One region of the Paenibacillus larvae subsp. larvae genome, then DNA from elsewhere that is predicted to be linked to it. Evidence: riboswitches for the same ligand, from Rfam matches in the RefSeq annotation. Region 1 holds a riboswitch; each other region holds the start of a gene.
What was found. Region 1 has a riboswitch for cyclic di-AMP ahead of BXP28_RS15315 (stalk domain-containing protein). Riboswitches for the same ligand answer to the same signal wherever they lie in the genome.

Region 1 (5,502 bases):
ATGGAGCATGGGATGAAAGTAGTTGAAGTTATGGTTAAAGGTCCAGGAGCCGGTCGTGAAGCAGCGATCCGTTCCCTGCAAGCAGCTGGTCTTGAAGTTAACCTGATTAAAGACGTAACTCCAATTCCGCATAACGGCTGCCGCCCTCCAAAACGTCGTCGCGTATAATTTTGCAGCGGGTTGTGGTATAAATATTCCTAACATGTGAATAATGATGTTGAAGGATAGGCATACTACATGGTTTATGACTAAAAAGTCCGGGGAAACGACGTTTTGAAGGAGGGTTCATTTCATGATCGAAATCGAAAAACCAAAAATAGAAACCGTATCTGTCAATGAGGATGGTTCGTACGGCAAATTTGTAGTCGAACCTCTTGAGCGTGGATATGGGACAACTTTAGGCAACTCACTACGTCGTATCTTACTTTCGTCACTGCCGGGTGCAGCAGTAACTTCTGTACAAATTGACGGGGTTCTTCATGAGTTTTCGACCATCCCTGGGGTTATCGAAGACGTGACGGAGATTATCCTGAACCTGAAAGGATTATCCCTGAAGATTCATTCCGACGAGGAAAAGATACTGGAAATTGATGTTGAAGGAGAAGGTAGAGTCGTAGCCGGAGATATTCGCGCGGATAGCGACGTGGAAATCCTAAACCCGGATCTTCATATTGCTACGTTATCTTCTGACGCACGTTTGCATATGCGCATTCATGCAGGAAGAGGGCGCGGTTATGTCCAAGCTGATAAAAACAAATCGGAAGATCAACCGATCGGTGTTATTCCGGTTGATTCCATCTACACTCCTATCACCCGTGTCAACTACAGCGTGGAAAACACTCGTGTCGGCCAAGTGACCAACTATGACAAGCTAACGCTTGAAGTATGGACAGATGGCAGCATTCGCCCTGAAGAGGCTGTGAGCCTTGGCGCAAAGATTTTGACGGAGCATCTCATGCTGTTTGTAGGCCTTACTGATGAGGCTAAAGACGCTGAGATTATGGTAGAAAAAGAAGAAGACAAGAAAGAAAAAGTTCTGGAGATGACTATCGAGGAATTGGATCTTTCTGTTCGTTCGTATAACTGTCTCAAGCGCGCTGGTATTAATACCGTGCAAGAGCTGATTACGAAGACCGAAGAAGATATGATGAAAGTACGCAATCTAGGACGCAAATCTCTTGAAGAAGTACAAGAAAAGCTCGAAGAGCTTGGGCTTGGCCTTCGTACTGAGGAATAATACGACCTAGAGAAGGAGGTTACAGAACATGGCATATCAAAAGCTAGGCCGTGATTCCAGCGCTCGTAAAGCACTTTTTCGTGACCTGGTAACGGACCTGTTTATTCATGAGCGCATTCAAACGACTGAAGCGAAAGCGAAAGAAGTTCGTTCTATCGCAGAAAAGCTGATTACTCTGGCTAAGCGTAATGATCTTCATGCACGCCGCCAAGTGGCCGCTTTCGTTCGCCGCGAAGATGCTAACGGAGAACAAGATGCAATTCAAAAGCTGTTTGCTGAGATTGCATTTCGTTATTCCGAGCGTCCAGGCGGGTACACCCGTATCCTGAAACTGGGTCCTCGTCGCGGTGATGCAGCTCCTATGGTATACCTGGAACTTGTAGATCGGGCATAATAACGGATGGGAAAGGGTGGACAGAATCCTAGGATTCTGCTGAAGCCCTTTTTTTGCACTCTGGTATCCGAAACCTATTGTGAGCGTGAAGAGCATCTCTACGGAGGCGTAAGATTTGAGAAACCTGCGTTTTACCCTCAGTTATGACGGAACGTCCTATTCGGGATTCCAAACACAGCCTGACGGCAATACGGTCCAAGATCAGTTGGAGGAAGCCATACACATGTTAACTGGAGAAAAAGTCAAAATAACTTCTTCCGGGCGGACGGATGCAGGTGTCCATGCACGGGGGCAAGTTGTAAACTTTTTGACTTCCTCCAGAATCCCTGTAGACAGATGGTGTCTTGCTCTTAATTCCAGGCTGCCCCGGGATATCGTTGTGTATGAAGCTGAGGAAGTGTCGCTTACTTTCCACTCGAGAAAATCCGCTAAACGGAAAACCTATTGTTATGAAATCCGTACCTCTCGGTTCCCGGATGTATTTCACCGGGCCTTTGAAGTGCATTATCCAACTCCTCTAAATATTGAAGCCATGAAAGAAGCACTGTCTTGCTTTATAGGAACTCATGATTTCACATCTTTCTGCACAACCAGAACGACTATGGAAAACCGTGTGAGAACGATATACGAAGCCAGGTTAGAATATTTACCGGATCAGGATGATCCCGCCCGGGGACTTATCCAGATTTATCTGACCGGTAGCGGATTTCTGTATAACATGGTTCGGATTATCGTTGGCACCATTTTGCAGGTTGGAGAAGGGAAAGAGAAGAGCTCGGAAATACCGGTGATTCTGGCTGCCAAGGACCGGAGAAAAGCAGGGCCGACAGCAATGGCCAAAGGGTTAACTCTTTGGAAAGTTGAGTATGAATGAAGCCAAAAATAGGCTTGCTATTCTAAGTTCAATCATGTAGAATATTATTTGGTATTTCATGGTCGGCTATCCCACAGCCCCGGATCATGCAAATAACCACATACATGATTTTGAACATGAATATGATTGAATATGAGATATATTTGTTTAGGAGGATAAAGCATGCGTACCACATATATGGCTAAACCGAATGAAGTTGAGCGCAAATGGTACATTATTGATGCTACTAATAAAACTCTGGGACGTCTGGCAAGTGAAGCGGCTAGCATTATCCGCGGTAAACACAAGACTCAATTCACACCACATGTGGATACTGGAGATTTCGTAATCATCATTAATGCCGAAAAAATTCATCTGACAGGTAAAAAACTGACAGATAAAAAATATTACCGCCATTCCATGCATCCAGGTGGTTTGAAAGTAACTACAGCCCAAGAAATGCTGAAAAATAAACCTGAGCGCATGTTGGAACTGGCTATCCACGGTATGTTGCCAAAGAACCGTCTTGGTAACTCAATGAAAACCAAGCTGAAAGTTTACGCAGGTTCGGAGCATCCGCATCAAGCACAAAAACCAGAAGTTTGGGAACTTCGCGGTTAATAGAAAGGGAGGACTGACTCGTGGCACAAGTTCAATACTATGGAACCGGTCGTCGTAAACATTCGGTAGCGCGTGTACGCCTTGTACCGGGTGAAGGACGTATCATTATCAATAAACGTGATCTTAACGATTACTTCGGCCATGAAACGCTGAAGCTGATTGTAAAACAGCCTCTGGCTTTGACTGAAACATTGAATAAATATGACGTTATCGTACTGGCCCATGGCGGCGGTATGAGCGGACAAGCGGGAGCCATCCGTCATGGGATTTCCCGTGCACTTTTGAAGGCAGATCCGGAAAGCCGCGGTTCTCTGAAGCGTGCAGGCTTCCTGACTCGTGACCCTCGTATGAAAGAACGTAAAAAATACGGTCTTAAAGCTGCTCGTCGCGCACCACAATTCTCTAAGCGTTAAGATCATTCCTGTATCAACAATTATTGCCCTTGGTCTACTTTGGCCAAGGGTTTTATTTTTTCTGCAGAGGATTATCCGTGACCATATTTTTACCCTATTTTCTCAGTTGAAGGAATTTCTTTAATTGAGATGAGGTTTGTTTTAGGTATAATATCCTGATCAAGGCAAAGAAAATTTTACACCATAAATTTCCAATCTTCACCAGGCAGTACTGTTAAGTCTTTATGTACCAATCTGCTTTTCTTCATTGAATAAAGAAATGGTATATCTCAAAGGAATATCAATTTGATGGACTAGTCTTACGATAAACTCAGAAGATAGATAACGAGATAGTATCTGTTTTATGATTTACTCAATATAAATATTTAAAATTTTTTTAAAAATTGAGGAATATGATGGATTTTTGATGACTGAAAAAAATTTTAAATGGCTGAAAAGTTGCAAGACCCCAACTAATTATGCTAATCTTCTCAAAGACAAGGGAACTTTTTTGTATTTTAATAATAGCCGAATCCTGCTTTTCTACATCGGAAACAGGTACGGGGACGATATACTTGGGGTGAATTTGCGACATTTGTGCATTAGGGAATTCCTCTTCCCGAACCCGTCAACTAACCCCGGAGGCTACGTACAGGAGGTAATTTATGGCTACAAAATGGTTGAAAAGTTTGGTTCTTTCAGGAGCTTTAGTAACGGTAGGGTTAATAGCATCAAATACTACTGCACACGCAGCTGTTCCAGACGGTGTCAAAGTTCAGATCAATAACCACTTAGTTAATTTTTCGGATGCTATGCCTTATTTGAACCAAGGATCGTTAATGGTCCCAATGCGCGCGGTAGCTGAGAATTTAGGCTACAAATTGGAGTTTGAAATGGTTCAAAATGGTACTCAAGTCAGAGTCAAACTCATAGGAGATGGTCATGTATTTGAGTTTGAGTCCGGTAAGCAGAAGGCAAAAGTAGATAACAGAAGTGTGACCCTAGATGAAGCACCTGTTATTAAAAATGACCGTGTCTATGTACATATCCGTTCAATTGGAGAGCATTTTGGACATATTGTCCAATGGGATATGAACAATAATATCGGCATTCTGGGTGCAGATGGAAAATACCATGCTCCTGCGTGGTATAAGCCTGCAAAACGAACTACACCAAGCAAAGATGTAACCTTGTCTGCTAAGAAGTCAAACAAATCTGCAGGAAAGCAGCATACCGAGAAACCTGCTGATAAACAAGTAAAATCGGCTACAAGCAAAGATGTAACCTTGTCTGCTAAGAAGTCAAACAAATCTGCAGGAAAGCAGCATACCGAGAAACCTGCTGATAAACAAGTAAAATCGGCTACAAGCAAAGATGTAACCTCATCTGTTAAGAAGTCAAACGAATCTGCAGGAAAGCAGCACACCGAGAAACCTGCTCATAAACAGGTAGAACCAGCTACAAGCAAAGATGTAACCTCAACTGATAAGAAATCCATCGTATCTAAGGCAACAAGGCAGATTGGGGTACCATACTTATGGGGGGAACTTCCCCAAATGGGTTTGATTGCTCGGGTTTAGTAACTTATATCTTTAAGCAACAAGGTATTAATCTTCCTAGGACTTCCTCAGGCATGTATGGTGTGGGAACATCGGTATCCAATCCCGAACAAGGGGATCTTGTATTTTTCGCTGATGGCGGTAAAGTGTTTCATGTAGGCATTTATGTTGGTGGCAACCAGTTTATTTCTGCAACCGACGATGGAGTTAAAATTGATAGTTTAGGAAATCGTTATTGGAACAAATTTTATATAGGCGCTAAAAAAGTGATATAAGATTATATTCGTATTGGAACAGTTAAGACCAAGTCACTTTTCGGATTTTGTCCGAAAAGTGACTTTTTATATAGATAAAATCCATTTCATAACTTAGATTTCCATCCGAATGGGTACAAGATATAGATAAATCTCTCTGAACCATATGTATCTATATCTTCCCCATTAATT
Region 2 (5,502 bases), 400 kb from region 1:
TGCCATTCTTTGGGCAGCCTCCCTGAACGAAAGGTGGGTTCCCGCATCGATCCACCATCCTCTCAGAATGTCGTAGGAGAGCATGCCGCAGGCCGCATACATATTGTTCACGTCGGTAATTTCCATTTCGCCTCTCGCGGAAGGCCGGACCGTTCGGATGATGTCAAACACCCCGGCGCCGTATATATAGATGCCGGTCACGCAGTAGGACGATTTCGGCAATTCCGGCTTCTCCTCAATCCGCACAATGCGCGAGCCGTCCATGACCGGCACTCCGTACCTGCGGGGTTCTTCAACTTCTTTTAAGAACACGCGGGCTTGCTCGGGCTGCTCCCTGAAGCGGGCGAATTCCTCCGTCAGCGAGTCTTCGAACAGGTTGTCGCCGAGAAGTACAACGAATTTTTCCCCGGGATTAACGAAGCCCTCCGCCAAGGCAAGAGCCTGAGCGATGCCTCCCGGCTCTTCCTGCACTTTAAACGACATACGGACGTTCCACTCCCGGCCGCTGCCGATATAGTCCATAAACAACCCGCCGGAATGTTTTCCTGTAACGAGCAATATATCACGGATTCCCGCCTCGGCCATTTTGGAAATTGCATAATGAATCATCGGGTAAGGACCGACAGGCAAGAGATGCTTATTAAGAAACCGGGTCATCGGCTTTAGCCGGGTACCTGATCCTCCGGCAAGAATAACTCCTTTCATCAAGCGGCCGCCCCTTTCTGCACAATGGTTGGCATATTTTTTTACCATAGTTAAATGATATGCTCCATTGACAGAAGCTCATGGACGCTTATCGCATAAGGCGAAAAAATTGGCTCATGTCCTTGCTGGCGTGGCGGCGGGAACACTTCGCATACCGGGTCCCCCACTTGCTGACAAATTCAGCCAAAAACGCCGAATATAGATGAGTGTTTGGCACGACACGAATTTAAGACGTACGGAGAAACCTACCGGGCTGTTGGCGGGTACATTCGGTCTTACAACGAGCAACGAATTCATTCGAGCATTTGTGATCTTTCTCCATATGAGTTTTACGACAAAAACCAAATTCAATCCATCTCAATTAAGACTGTCGGGCATAAATTGCAACCTTGAGAAAAGTGATGATTAAGATAGTATGTGTCCAAAATAAATAATGATCCCAAGTAAAAAAAATTTATACAACAGGGTAACAAACAATAGATATAAAGGCCAATCGTGTGACTTTAAAGTGGAATCGTTCTGAAAGTAATGTTGGCATAAAAGGGTACTGCTTTCTTATCTTTTTTCATCAACTCTGAATAAAAATACATGGGGAAAGGATGAGAAAAATGAGTAAATCATGAGGGGACCATGTAAGTTTTCTGATAAAACTCCCCCCATATTTGTAAAAATAGTTCGTTCAAACTATTGATACCACTAGTTTTTTCCCTTTCCTCAGCTTTTTCTCAGAAGCTTTTTTTCCATATTATAGTTATTTATTTTTGGTAGATACATATGATAGTTTGTAGAGCAAATAGAGAGCCCGCAATCCGGGCATATGAATAAATGTCGAAACCTATTTTGGAACGGAAAATAGAAATCGATCATAGAATGAATCTACTTCATCAAAAAACTACTGTTGATCGTTTAATAGACCAGTTTAGATGGAAGTCTGGGCTATTCGAGAAATGGAGCTATCTTAACAAAAGGAGTAAACTAGTATGAAGCACGTGAAAACATGTATTGCCAGTGCAACTGCCTTGCTGACTTTGGTTGGATTTACGGCTCCCACTAGCGCACAGATGACGGAAGGAGCCAAAGTGACCCAAATTACCCAATCCTATCAGGATGTGCTTGGTTCCTACGCGATAAACCCCGGAAAAGAATTTCAAGAGTTAATTAAAGGACAAGCTTCTACCACGGCTGACCATGATACGGTGGTTTTGGAGGAAGATGATACATTATGGAATGTCTCCAACCGTCTGGGGGTAGATGCTTTGGAGCTTATGGCTATTAATATAGACGCCGACCCATTAAAACTGACCAAGGGCATGGAATTGAAGGTACCTAAAAAGGTAGAAATGGCCTCACAGGAGACGGCGGAACCAGCAACTGATTCTAAACCGGAGCAACCCTCCCAGCAAAACCAGCAAGCTCCGCAGCAAACTTCTAAACCTGCCAAACCGGCAGCCAAAACAGAAGCTGTCAAACCTGAAGCGAAGACACCTAATAACAAGGAAACAGCTGCGAGCGGCAACTCGTTGACCACTGCTTCAGGCAAGACAGTAAATTACAGCAAAATGGTGAACATGAAAGCTACCGCTTATTCCGGTGATCCCAGTGAAAACGGTCCATGGGGTGGTGTTGATTCTTTCGGCAACAAGCTGACTTTGGGTACTATTGCGGTTGATCCTAAAGTTATTCCGCTAGGTTCAACGGTATACATTACAGGCTATTCTTTCCCGGGACTTCCTGCTAAAGGAATGATCGCCAAAGCTGTCGATACAGGCAGTGCGATTAAAGGGAATAAAATCGATATTTACATCCCGGGTTCAAAAAAACACGTAAATAATTTTGGGGTTCAGCAAATCCAATTGTATGTTTTAAAATAAATAAAGGGAAAAGGTTTTGCTTCCGGCCCTGTTCATTCCAGGAAATTTGAAAGATACTGTATCGTGATTTCCCGGAATGAAAGGCACCCGCTAACGCTCTCCAGCTAAAACCTTTTCCCCCGTAACAATGAATGCAAAGGCTTTGCCGGCAGTAAGAAAGGGACTTCCCGTAAATTGGGGAGTCCCTTTCATTGAGCAGACAAAGTATGCAAAGGGAAAAGATTTTTGCTTCGGCGCTATTCGTTCCGGAATATCTGAAAAGAAATTGGGTCGTTATTTCCTGGAATGATATTTTTCTATTTATTACCGGGAAGAGGGTATATTCAGAAGTTCCGGTACGGTAACAAATCGATATCCTTCGGCCGCAAGTTTCTCAATAAGCTGGGGAAGTGCCTTTACAGAGCCGGACAAATCATGATTTGCATTCCCTGCCCCGCAATGTTGGAGGACAATAGCCCCCGGGTGTCTGTGACTCCATATATTTGTCAAAACCTGTTCTGACGAAAGTCCCTTCCAATCGAGGGAATCAATATCCCAGTTTGTGACCAGATAATTTTTGGAAGCCGCCCAAACAAGCTGCTCTTCATTAATGGCACCATAGGGAGGGCGGAAACACTTAGGTAAATAACCGGTTAAATTGAGTAAAATTTGTTCCGCTGATTCTACCTGCTGCTGGAATTGCCGGAGACTCATTTTGGTCAGAAGAGGATGGGAATAAGAATGATTGCCTACCGTATGCCCCTCTTTGACAATACGTTTTACAATATCGGGATTCGCCTTGGCCTTGTTTCCAACTAAATAAAAAGTTGCATGTACCCTATATTTTTTCAGGATATCCAAAACCTGAACCGTAAAATGGCGGTCAGGCCCGTCATCAAAAGTAAGGGCTATGTTTTTTTGCCTGGACGGGCCGCTGAGAATGAATGTTTCTGCATACTTTCGCCTCAATTCCCCCAAAGATAGCTTTTTTTGCTGGGCAGATTGTTTACCGGATCGTTTCCCCGCTTTATCCGATTGTTTTTGTACCGGCAGCGACGGCTTATTAGTTTCATGCCTCTCTCCCTTAGGTTTTGGAGTCGGCTTCGGAACAGGCGAAACCGGAAGAGTAGGGACGGGAATCGGACCGGGCGGATATTTGTCAAGGACGGGGGTGTATTTGGTTTGCTGTTCGGTCCATTCCTGCATTATATCCTGGGATTTTGTACCGGCAGGTGGCTGTACGGATTTAGAAGGAGAACTGGAAGGCATGCATCCGGTGGCTATAAACGTCAATAAAATGACACAAATCCAAACAATACCAGGTTTACTTTCCATTAGAAACCGCCTCCGTTCTAAGATTTTAATGAGAATAGTTTTTGTAAGCGGAATCTTTTTTATGCGGACCGAGCCAATGAATCAATTTCATAACTCAGAATTCAATCCGAACGGTTACAAGAAGTAGTTAAATCTGAACCGTATTCATCTATATCTTGTCTATTAAGCGCTCACCAGTTGTATTATGAAATTGATTCGAATTATAAAAGTTTTTAATAGGCGGCAGGGTTGTAAACTCTGATGAATTATGCTAACCTTTCAACAGGGAAATTTGTTGTACTTTTATAAGAATATGATGCCGAGTCCTGCTCTTTCACAATCAGGGAGCAGGTACGGGGGACGATTTACTGGGGTGAATTTGCTAGATTTACGCATTAGGGAATACCTCTTCCCGAACCCGTCAACTAACCTCGGAGGCTATAAGGAGGAAATGTTTTTGTCCACGAAATGGTTGAAAAGTCTTGTCCTTTCAGGTGCTTTAGTAACTACAGGTTTATTTGCATCCGCTACGACTACACACGCAGCTATTCCAGACGGGGTTAAAGTTCAGATCAACGACCATCTGGTTGATTTTCCGGATGCTATGCCTTATTTGTATCAAGGATCATTGATGACTCCTCTTCGGGCAGTAGCCGATGATTTAGGTTATAAAGTGGAGCATCAAATGATTAATAACGATTCTCAAGTCAGGGTCAAAGTCACAGGAAACGGCCATGTGCTTGAATTGGGATCCGGTAAGGTTGAAGCAAAGGTAGATAATAGAAGCGTAACTTTGCGCACTCCACCTGTTATTAAAAATGGGCGTGTTTATGTACATATCCGCTCTATAGGAGATCACTTTGGACATATTGTCCAATGGGATGCAAACAATGAAATTGGTATTCTTGGAGCAGACGGCAAATACCATGCTCCGGCTTGGTATAAGCCTGCAGTACCAGACAACGATACAGCCTCATCTGTTAAGAAAGCAATCGTATCTACAGCCAAACAGTATATCGGAGTCCCATACCAATGGGGAGGAACATCTCCAAGCGGGTTCGACTGCTCTGGGTTTGTAACTTATATCTTTAATAAACAGGATATTACTCTTCCGAGAACTTCTTCAGGCATGTACAGTTCTGCGGGAACTTCCGTATCCAACCCGGAACAGGGAGACCTTGTCTTCTTCGCAAGCGGCGGTAAGGTGTTCCATGTGGGCATTTATATCGGCGGTAACCAATTTATTTCCGCTACCAGTGATGGAGTCAAAATCGATAGTTTAGGAAACAGTTATTGGAAAAATGTGTATGTAGGCGCTAAAAAAGTAATGTAAGGACATACCTATATTGGAACGAGTTAGAGAGTCAGACCGCTTTCGGACATTGTCCGGAGGCGGTTTTTCTTGATAGATAATAGAGTCTAAATACCGGTCTTACTTGGGGCGCTAAAAAAGCACTACGGAAATAGTAAAAACTGTAATTTCTACTTGTCCCAGAAAAACTCAGATATTCTTCTTTGTTTTATTGTTTTCATTATAGAATAAGCCGTACAGGCAAATGGTTACAACTTGACAACAAAAATGACATGGGTGACGCCGTTCCCTTTTTAATAGAGTTTCATAGACTGATAGGGA
Region 3 (5,502 bases), 440 kb from region 1:
TCTGTTAACACTGCGTGTTCACCAATAAATTCTAGTATTTCTTCTGTTTCTTTTAGTCGTTGGTCATAATCCATGTTTGTTGCTCCAGCTATAGGGGCACCCACTGAAGAAAAAAACATAACTAAACTCGCGAACACCAAAAAATACTTGATCTTGCTCAACTTCATTTTAATTACCTCCTTGGTATATTTTTGACCCCTTATATAGGAATCAGATTACATTTTCTACAAAGGAAGTAAAACATCATCCATCTAAATACATATTTACCATAATAAAACATTTCTCTTTCTGTATATGCTCTTAGGCCTCCATAAATTCACATAATTTTAAACCGGTCCTCCTATCTCCAGACATGCCTACTAGGTCTTTTTAAAGGTCATAATAAAAGGAAATCATGCCGTCTGATCGTCGGGACGATATTTAACATCAGTCATGATTGATGTACAAAATTGCAGAAAAATTCAAATGTAGTATTATGGAATTATATGGTACTCTGGGCAAAGAGAGAAGGAAGAAAAAAATGGACAATAGAATTACGTTGCGTGGCGAACTTGAAAAAGCCATAGATGAAACCGGATGTACACTATCCCAACTGGAAGAAAAGGGCGGTACCCAAATTGGAAATCTTAGTGCCTGCCTTCGCGGCAAATCGCTCCGGCCTATCACATATACTCTAGAATTTTGGTCTATGGTTGAGGAGTTTACTGAAGAACTGCGGATACTATCGAATATTGTATATCTAGAGGAGTTAAGAAAACTTAATAACAATAGATCGGAACCACCAGTAGAAACCGAACGACATCTTGTTGTTTATTACGGTAAATCATATTTAATAAAAGGCGCGGCCTTATTTAAACAAGGTCGTTGAGGAAACCAAAGCATGTATTGAAGGATATCAAGACCCCAGCTGGTTTAAACATTTGGATGATTTAGGAAAGATGGAAGTCAAAAAATATAGCCAATTGCAAAAGCAAATAGGTATAGCGTAGAATTGCTATTAGGGAATACTGATGTACTTGATAAGTTCTTGAATTTCCTCACAGATTATCCCCAACATACTTCAGGAGCACTTTTAGTTATTTTAGAGGTAGCGAATACATACGGATATTAAATATAGACCACATTTTGGAACGATTCGCTAATTCCTACTAGAACATCCCAACAGAATGTGGTGTTTGCTCAGAAACAATTGAGGTTTTATTAGCAGGCGCTTTTTTTGCCAATGTCTTGATTTGTTCCAGATGAGCCTGTACATTTTTTCGGTAGTCTCTTTTTGTTGAAGCGCTGCCCCTAGCATACATAGACATCTAATATTTCTAGATAGTTAGAAGACGAGCTTTTTATATAAATGGTCGGTGCAATATCGTTGAGCTTTGCTTGGATATCTTTGTGTCGAGCTGGGTCTGCGATAATGAGATCTGGTGCTGCTTCCATCAATTTCTCCAGATTTGGCGTGCGCCTTGAGCCGAGAGAAACGTACTCACCGATTTATCGGAAAGCTGCGGGATGTTTTATCTCCGTCGTCTGTGACCGCTACTATCTTTTTATCAAGATACCGGCAGTTTCTGCCTTTGGCTCTTGATTTACTTCGTTTCCGCAACCAGCGGCGATGAATAGCAGGACGAAAAAAAGCATGGAGAAAACGGTTTAATGTTCACGTTTTCCCCCTCCCTCTTTTTTTCCGTCACTACCGAAGTCAGAATTGTATAGATTGTCCCCTTAAATCAGCCTGTACAAAGGCAAAAGTGGAACGGGGAAATCCGGGTGAAGCCTCCTCCCATATGTCTCCGCCCTGCTGATGAAACCAATTATTTTGGACGTGAAGCCATGTTCCTGAACATAAGATGTCTCCAATCCCCTTTTGGCTTTGTAAAAAGGTCTTGTTTTTAATCGTAATATTTACTATTATAAAAACAGCTTTACGAATGGTCAATAGTACAAGGACACTTTTGGGAAGGGAGTGATGAAAGGGGAGGCTGGATGGACCGGGACCGGGTTTCCGGTTTTGATCTGAAAGGATTTCCAGATGAACGCTCTCAAATGTGGATAGAGGGTATTAGCTCAGGATAAATTTGCCAACAAGCTATATTAATTTTTTATGATGGAAAAAATTTTTTAAATGGCCACGAAAGTTGCAAGACTCCAATTAATTATGCTAACCTTGCCAAAGACGAGGAAGCTTGTTTTGTTTTAATAAAAGCCGAATCTTGCTCTTCTACATGAGGAACAGGTACGGGGGACGATATGCTGTGGGGTGAATTTGCAATATTGTGCATTAGGGAATACCTCTTCCCGAACCACTAACCTCGGAGGCTACGTACAGGAGGGAATTTATGGCTACAAAATGGTTGAAAAGTTTGGTTCTTTCAGGGACTTTAGTAACGGTAGGGTTAATAGCATCAAATACTACTGCACACGCAGCTATTCCGGACGGTGTTAAAGTTCAGATCAATAACCACTTAGTTAATTTTTCGGATGCTATGCCTTATTTGAACCAAGGATCGATAATGGTCCCGCTGCGAGCGGTAGCTGAGAATTTAGGCTACAAATTGGAGTTTGAAATGATTCAAAATGGTACTCAAGTCAGAGTCAAACTCATAGGAGATGGTCATGTATTTGAGTTTGAGTCCGGTAAGCAGGAGGCAAAAGTAGATAACAGAAGTATAACCCTAGATGAAGCACCTGTTATTAAAAATGACCGTGTCTATGTACATATCCGTTCAATTGGAGAGCATTTTGGACATATTGTCCAATGGGATATGAACAATAATATCGGCATTCTGGGTGCAGATGGAAAATACCATGCTCCTGCGTGGTATAAGCCTGCAAAACGAACTACACCAAGCAAAGATGTAACCTTGTCTGCTAAGAAGTCAAACGAATCTGCAGGAAAACAGCATACCGGGAAACCTGCTGATAAACAAGTCTCATCTGCTAAGAAAGCAAACGAATCTGCGGGAAAACAGCATACCGAGAAATCTGCTGATAAAAAGGTAGAACCAGCTACAAGCAAAGAAATAGCCTCAACTGATAAAAAATCCATCGTATCTAAGGCAACAGGGCAGGTTGGGGTACCATACTTATGGGGGGGAAGTTCCCCAAGTGGGTTTGATTGCTCGGGTTTAGTAACTTATATCTTTAAGCAACAAGGTATAAATCTTCCGAGGACTTCTTCAGGCATGTATGGTGTGGGAACATCGGTATCGAATCCCGAACAAGGGGATCTTGTATTTTTCGCTAATGGCGGTAAAGTGTTTCATGTAGGCGTTTATGTTGGTGGCAATCGGTTTATTTCTGCAACCGACGATGGAGTTAAAATTGATAGTTTAGGAAATTCTTATTGGAACAAATATTATATAGGCGCTAAAAAAGTGATGTAAGATTATATTCGTATTGGAACAGTTAAGACCAAGTCACTTTTCGGATTTTGTCCGAAAAGTGACTTTTTATATAATTTCATAACTTAGATTTTCCATCCGAACAGGTACAAGATATAGATAAATCTGAACCGTATTTGTATCTTCTCTACCTACTGTTGATTCCAATATAAAATAAGTTGCCCTGCAATTGATTACAACCTGTTAACAAGAAACATGGAAATTCTTCACATAATACAAAAAGGGACGAGTATTACGCCTTGAAGCAAAGGGGGAAGGGGAACAGGAAAGCTATCGAGGCGCTTGCAAAGCTTGTAGAGAACAAATTTGGCGAGGATTGATAAGGGTGTTTCCGCTGCCCAAAAGGGGCCAGCCCAAAAAAGAGAAGAGACCTTCATTTATCTTACAGTTAGGATTTTGGAGGTCTCTTCTTTGTTATATATACGGGACTTTACATAGTAAAAGGGTCATCTTTTTTTGGAGAAAACCATTGGCTTTTCCCTTTATTTTCCTCTGTATCTGAAGGGGCTCCGGCAGCGCCGGGTTTTCGCTCTAAGGCCGCGATCCAGAATACAAGCTCATTTTTTACAAGCATAATGGCCTTCACCCTTACGACATAATCTTTTTCAAAGACGCCGTAATAAGTCCGGTCGGAAATGAGTTTCTCATATAGCTCCAGAGAATCATTCACACTATTGACCTTTTGCCCGACAACCACCTTCATATCGTTTTGGACTTTCTTTTCAAGTTCTTTGCGGATATCCTCGTTCAGGGGAGGTGTCTGGCTATCTTTCAAATGTACGGTGACCCGCTGGATGACAGTCTGCTTGTCCTTAAATTTCGTTAAAGATTCCAGATCAAGAGAGAGCCGTTCATTATCGGATTTCAGTTTCCGGAGTTCTACAACAAGGAAGTTAAAGTTTTGATGATAAACCCCCATGAAAATGCTGCTGCCAATAATTACTCCGGATAAAAACAAACCGATTCCGGGTAAAAGCCGGGAGGCCCGGTAAAAAGAGGGGATTTTCAAACGGAACCGCCACCCTTGGCAATCCAGTGGATCACGGTAGCTCCCATATGAGCTCCCATAAATGCACTGACGATGATCATAATCTGCTTAATGGCTGGCGATAAATCCCCTCCCGCCACATGACTTTCAATAACCCTGATCGGATCAATAGTTCCCCCTATGGCGGCTACCATGGCCCAGATTTTTATCCGTTCGGCAAGCAGCAGCATATTCTCCGTAGGAGGCTGGAGGCTTAATACGGATCCGACTGCACCCATCATACAAGCACCCAGCACAACACCGAATGCAATAAAAAAATCCAAAATCATATCTGTGATAAAGTCGCTCATTCGGAGTGCTCCTTCCTTTTGCAAAACCCTTGTCTCTACATTGTATGGGGACCTGTCCGCATTATGACTGAAATTGATGAAAAAGCTTGCGCAAACTCGTGACTTCAGTCGTGAGTAAGCAAGCTTCGGTTGAGGCATAGGCTTTAGCTATGTCAATCGACCGAGATATATTGAACTAAATAAACTGCCTAACACTTATATAATCGGATTTCAACAGATACATATGTTAAAATTATTTAGAGGTGTTTTTCTATGTTTGGCGGATTCTTTTTCTCGATTCTTCAAAAAGCAAAACAATAAACCTCAATTTAAAAGCAAAAAGAATCCTGTACAAAGCTATACAACCCAATTTACAAACAATAATATTGCTATATTAGAAGGACATATCAAACTTCCTAAACTAGGACCGGTTAAGTTTGCTAAAAGTCAAGAGCCCAATATCCTTAATGCTACAATTTGCAAGAACGCCAGTGGAAAATTCTTCGTATCTATTCTTTGTGAAGAAGAAATATACGTGCTTCCAAAAACGGATTCTGCCATTGGTATTGACTTAGGCATCACAGAAACGTGAACAACGTAAGCTGTCCAGACGTGCGTTGGCTGCTAAGAAAAACGGTATCAACCTATATGAAGCGAAAAACTATCAAAAACAAAAGCGTAAAGTCGCTCGTTTGCACGAAAAAGTAATGAATCAACGCAATGACTTTCTGAATAAGTTAAGTACAGACATGATCAAAAACCACGATATGATCTGTATTGAGGACTT

Region 2: it holds a riboswitch for cyclic di-AMP, as region 1 does, so the genes downstream of both, BXP28_RS13315 (C40 family peptidase) here and BXP28_RS15315 (stalk domain-containing protein) in region 1, are expected to answer to the same signal.
Region 3: it holds a riboswitch for cyclic di-AMP, as region 1 does, so the genes downstream of both, BXP28_RS13105 (C40 family peptidase) here and BXP28_RS15315 (stalk domain-containing protein) in region 1, are expected to answer to the same signal.

Annotation. Positions count from the first base shown of each region.
Region 1 covers NZ_CP019687.1:2,954,984-2,960,485, reverse strand. The annotation lists gene rpsK (30S ribosomal protein S11) at 1-168, shown strand, start outside; gene BXP28_RS15345 (DNA-directed RNA polymerase subunit alpha) at 293-1,237, shown strand; gene rplQ (50S ribosomal protein L17) at 1,266-1,631, shown strand; gene truA (tRNA pseudouridine(38-40) synthase TruA) at 1,747-2,505, shown strand; gene rplM (50S ribosomal protein L13) at 2,668-3,105, shown strand; gene rpsI (30S ribosomal protein S9) at 3,126-3,518, shown strand; cyclic di-AMP (ydaO/yuaA leader) riboswitch at 4,014-4,159, shown strand; gene BXP28_RS15315 (stalk domain-containing protein) at 4,163-5,077, shown strand; gene BXP28_RS15310 (C40 family peptidase) at 5,035-5,331, shown strand.
Region 2 covers NZ_CP019687.1:2,556,461-2,561,962, reverse strand. The annotation lists gene BXP28_RS13335 (sugar phosphate nucleotidyltransferase) at 1-705, opposite strand, end outside; gene BXP28_RS25165 (IS3 family transposase) at 916-1,098, shown strand; gene BXP28_RS13325 (3D domain-containing protein) at 1,686-2,576, shown strand; gene BXP28_RS13320 (polysaccharide deacetylase family protein) at 2,880-3,890, opposite strand; cyclic di-AMP (ydaO/yuaA leader) riboswitch at 4,177-4,324, shown strand; gene BXP28_RS13315 (C40 family peptidase) at 4,327-5,202, shown strand.
Region 3 covers NZ_CP019687.1:2,513,850-2,519,351, reverse strand. The annotation lists gene BXP28_RS13115 (hypothetical protein) at 1-167, opposite strand, end outside; gene BXP28_RS13110 (hypothetical protein) at 521-868, shown strand; gene BXP28_RS25160 (hypothetical protein) at 1,291-1,434, opposite strand; cyclic di-AMP (ydaO/yuaA leader) riboswitch at 2,189-2,330, shown strand; gene BXP28_RS13105 (C40 family peptidase) at 2,334-3,380, shown strand; gene BXP28_RS13100 (sporulation membrane protein YtrI) at 3,829-4,407, opposite strand; gene BXP28_RS13095 (YtrH family sporulation protein) at 4,404-4,736, opposite strand; partial or broken gene BXP28_RS25605 (transposase) at 4,993-5,502, shown strand, end outside.